Regions from separate parts of the Paenibacillus sp. FW126-R14 genome, predicted to be linked through region 2. Evidence: predicted binding sites of a transcription regulator. Region 2 holds the regulator's gene; the other holds the start of a gene.
What was found. Region 2 encodes CtsR, which represses protease genes until heat stress. Its sites were predicted from a motif close to ATGGTCAATAAAGGTCAAACA; they were not measured.
Positions count from the first base shown of each region.

Region 1: a site for CtsR is predicted at 1,181-1,201, ahead of clpP (ATP-dependent Clp endopeptidase proteolytic subunit ClpP). Genes of this name have one in related genera too.

Region 1 is NZ_JBYTBS010000039.1:24,783-26,988, reverse strand. It holds gene AC3WRW_RS22020 (sugar-binding transcriptional regulator) at 1-820, opposite strand, end outside; tRNA gene AC3WRW_RS22015 (tRNA-Arg) at 1,055-1,126, shown strand; gene clpP (ATP-dependent Clp endopeptidase proteolytic subunit ClpP) at 1,275-1,856, shown strand.
Region 2 is NZ_JBYTBS010000046.1:59-2,264, reverse strand. It holds gene mcsB (protein-arginine kinase McsB) at 1-591, opposite strand, end outside; gene mcsA (protein-arginine kinase activator protein McsA) at 658-1,170, opposite strand; gene AC3WRW_RS24140 (CtsR family transcriptional regulator) at 1,184-1,645, opposite strand.

The DNA of each region.
Region 1 (2,206 bases), on a different contig from region 2:
AATACCCGAAAGCCTCTGCGAGAGCTCCGTCAGCTTGCAAGCTGCGCGTCGTTTCCCCATCCACTTTACGTCTGCGAGCCATGACCATAGCATCTCCGATACCGTGAACAACGATGCGACAACTGCGCACGGCGTCAACAACTTCCTGTATCTGCGGATCTTGGATGAGCGTTTGGTAAGCTTCCTCGCCCAAATGGTCCGGCACATGCAGCAGTCTGTATTTCCCGCCTGTCTTCTTGGCCATAATGGATGCGATGGTGTTCGCCTGCATATCCACGCTTTCGCCAAGTCCGCCTCGGGCCGGTACGAACCAATTGCCTTTCATGGAAGACGATATCGTGAGGTTATTCGCAATCTGCGCCATCGTTGAGCCGCCGGTCACCGCAATAATGTCGCCTTTGGCTACATATTTGCGCAAAGCCGCCGCTCCTGCGCGTCCGAGCTCCTTCTTCGCAAAGACCGAAGTGTCCGTATCGCCTGGAACCACAATGACTTGCGAAAGACCGTAAGCTTTCGCGATGCTTTCTTCCAAGTCCGTCAATCCGAAAGCGATCTTAATGATCGGAAGCATATCTTCGAGCAGTTGACGGCCGGACTCGCTGATCTTCATCCCTGAGGCATCCGATTCCAGCAGCCCGTGCTCCTTAAGGAAGTCGACCTCACCGCGAAGCACCCGCTCCGTCATATCGAGCGAAGAGGCCAGCGTTCGGCGTCCGACAACACCGGAGACCAAAATATGATGCAGGATCGAGTACCGCTTCTTCATGATGTCCATAAGATCCGGCAAGAGCTTTTTCTGAATGTCAAGAATTTCTCTCATAATATCGACGTTCGACGCTCCTGATCCAGTGTTGGACGTTTAATGTCCCGGGTATACATTTTACGTCCCACCCAGGTGAAAAAAAATGGCCTTACACGCTTATTATAACCAATACCGGCTTAACATTCAACAATTGTTCATACAATTTTCTGAAAAATGTACAGTATGGGTTTAAGTCTTGCTTTTTATGCGTAGGTGACATATAATAACCCTTGCTTCGCTTTTTTAAGACATGCGCCCGTGGTCCAATGGATATGACGTAGGCCTCCGAAGCCTGAGATAAAGGTTCGATTCCTTTCGGGCGCGTAAATAGCATGAAGGCAAGAGAAATCAGTCATCCGACTGATTTTTTTTGTTGTTAGTTTGACCTTTCTTGACCTTCGGAGGTTTTTTCGTTATCATACTTGTAGATACTGTAAATAAACCATCTACCCACCCCAAGGAGGTCATTCTCATGAGTTTTATCCCAATGGTCGTCGAACAGGACGCGCGCGGTGAAAGAGGATATGACATCTACTCTCGCTTGCTGAAGGACCGCATTATTTTCTTAGGCACGGGTGTCAACGATGTTGTCGCGAACTCCATCATTGCTCAGCTACTTTTCTTGGCCGCACAAGATCCTGATAAAGATATCTCGCTATACATTAACAGCCCCGGCGGTTCCATTACAGCCGGTATGGCGATCTACGACACGATGCAGTTCATCAAGCCGGACGTTTCCACGATTTGCGTGGGCATGGCCGCTTCCATGGGCGCATTCCTCTTGACGGCAGGCGCCAAAGGCAAGCGCTACGCGCTTCCGAACAGCGAAGTCATGATCCACCAACCGCTTGGCGGTGCGGAAGGTCAAGCCTCCGATATCGAAATTCGCGCGAAGCGCATTTTGAAAATGAGAGATAACTTGAACAAAATCCTTGCTGAGCGCACTGGACAAACGTTCGAGCGCATCGAAAAGGATACCGACCGCGACAATTTCATGAGCGCTGCCGAAGCTGCCGAATACGGACTCATCGATAAAGTGATCGAGCGCGTCTAATCATCGAAAAAAAACCAGCCTGCATGGACTGCTCTACGAGCGGCCTAGCGGCTGGTTTTTTTGCATTCAGAGGGCTATCCCCGCTGCCAAGTGCCAAGTCTTGCCGACGTAATCGGCCCCGTTTGTCCAGCTGTCGGACTCAGCAGTCGTTATTCTTTGAATTGCGGGAGTTGAAATTCAAACGGACACCAAAGCCGCTATTCACCGATTCCAAGTAGGAATCGACTGGGTAAACGGCAAATAACAGCTGTAAAGTCCGATTAATCTGAAATAGCTCCGAATTTGCCGATATAAGGGCGATGGTGTCCATTAGAATCGGCGGTTGCTTCGGTGAATGTTTCTGTGAATGC
Region 2 (2,206 bases):
ATATAATCCTCTAACCGTCAATCCAACTTGTGTAACAGCGGATAAAATTCGATTAATTTGTTGGCTAAGCACCAAAGCGGGCAAATGCATCATCACCGAAGCGCGAATGCCGGTTCCGACGTTCGTGGGGCAGCTTGTCAGATAGCCCCTCTTTTCATCATAGCCGTAATCCAGCTGGGTTTCAAAAATATCGTCAATCTGATTCGCCAAGTCCCAGACCTCTTTGATTTGAAAGCCTGGGCATAAGCATTGTATGCGAAGATGATCCTCTTCATTGATCATAATGGAAATGGATTCATTTTCGCTTAAAATAACGGCACCATTTCTGGATTCGTTAGCTAAATTTGGACTAATTAAATGCTTCTCGACAAGAACCATTCGCTCAAGCTCGTTAAGGTCTGACAGCGGAATAAGCGAAAAATTACTGATCGTCTCCAGCTCATCGTTCTCAAGCACACCGGACAACTGATCGAGTACTTCTTGTGATTGTTGATTGGTAGCCAGCATTGGATAAGGGTAATCTCTAAGGTTGCGCGCAATTCGGATTCGGCTGCTGATCACAATATCCGATTCCGGGCCTTCTCCCTTCATCCATTCGCTCAATGCATCTCCTGTAAACCGCTGTAGTGTCACTGGATTCACACCTTCCCTACAAACTCACAAGCCGGCAATTTTCTTCTCAATATCGCGAATCTGATCCCGAATCTTGGCCGCTTGTTCGAACTCTTCCGCTTCTATGCAAGTCATCATATCCTTCTTAAGCATATCGATCTCTCGCTTGCATTGGATAATGCCGCCGCTGCGTTTGGGGACTTTCCCCACGTGTACGGTGTTTCCATGCACCCTTTTGAACAGAGGATCTAACTTTTCCGAAAAGCTTTGATAACAGGACCCGCAGCCAAAACGGCCTAATTTACTAAACTGCGAATACGTTAGACCGCAATTCTCACAACGGATAGCCTGGGACTTCGCCGCCGAGATGGAGGAGGGTTCGAAATCAAGCAATCCCGATAAAAGATTATGAATCGAAAAGCCGCCAGACGTTCCGGGAATCATTTCACCCTTCTCGCGGGCGCAATTTTCACAAATGTGGAACTCGTTCTTGTCTCCATTCACAATCTTCGTAAAATGAAGAGTCGCCGGTCGTTTCCCGCATTCCTGACAAATCATTTCATGTGCCTCCTTATCTGCTAAGCAAGGATATCAGCATCGCTTTCAGAATCTTAGCCCGAATTTCATCGCGCAGCGGGAGCTTGAAGGTCAACACATCTCTGGATATCGCTGCCCGAATCAAGTTGGCTTCTCGTGTTGAAATATAGTGCCCTTCCTGCAGTTGGTAAATGAGTCCCTCTGAAGTGACTTGATCTATGTGTGTATGAATCGTGCGAAAAATATGATCCAAAATCGATCCATGACTCTTGAGCTCAATCTTCTGGATGCGAATGTACCCGCCACCGCCGCGCTTACTCTCTACGAGGTATCCTTTTTCCAACGTAAACCTTGTACTAATCACATAATTGATTTGGGAAGGCACACACTGGAATTGATCGGCCAGATCGTTACGCTGAATCTCGATGGCTCCTTCAGAACTTTGCTGCAGGACATGCTTTAAATACTGCTCAATGATTTCTGATACGTTACGCATCAATTCATCCTCCCAGACTGCTAGAAGTAAATTGACTTTGATTGACTTTGACTTTCTTTGACCTTAACTAGATTATAATCATTTCCTTTCTTTTTGACAAGTGTTGACTCTAAAGTGCGTTTGCCTCAGAAAACTAACCTGTTTCACAACCTACTCACAGTATTTACAAAAATACCCCTGCTTAACGTAGGTGTGTGTTCCTTTTTTTGGGCCGTGGTTTAGGGAGGGGGCATTGTGACTGAGCAATGCGCATATTGAGCACTGGGGAACTATGATCCGTTATTTCTGAGGATATCGGCTCTTCAGCATTTTTATGGAGCCTACGATCCGCTATTTTGCCAATATCGGCTTACCTTTAGGCATTGGCGGGCATATAAAGCCCTGTAGTTCCGCTTAGATTCTGAGAATCGCCTGATCAGCTCAAATAGCGGCCTGTAGTTGCCCTTATGCAGGTGAGGATAGCACTTTGCGATAATTTCACCTGAAAATCGCTGAAAAAGCAAAAAAGCCTTTCTGAGATTTCTCTCAAAAAGGCTTTTTGTTCTGTGCTTGGCAACGTTC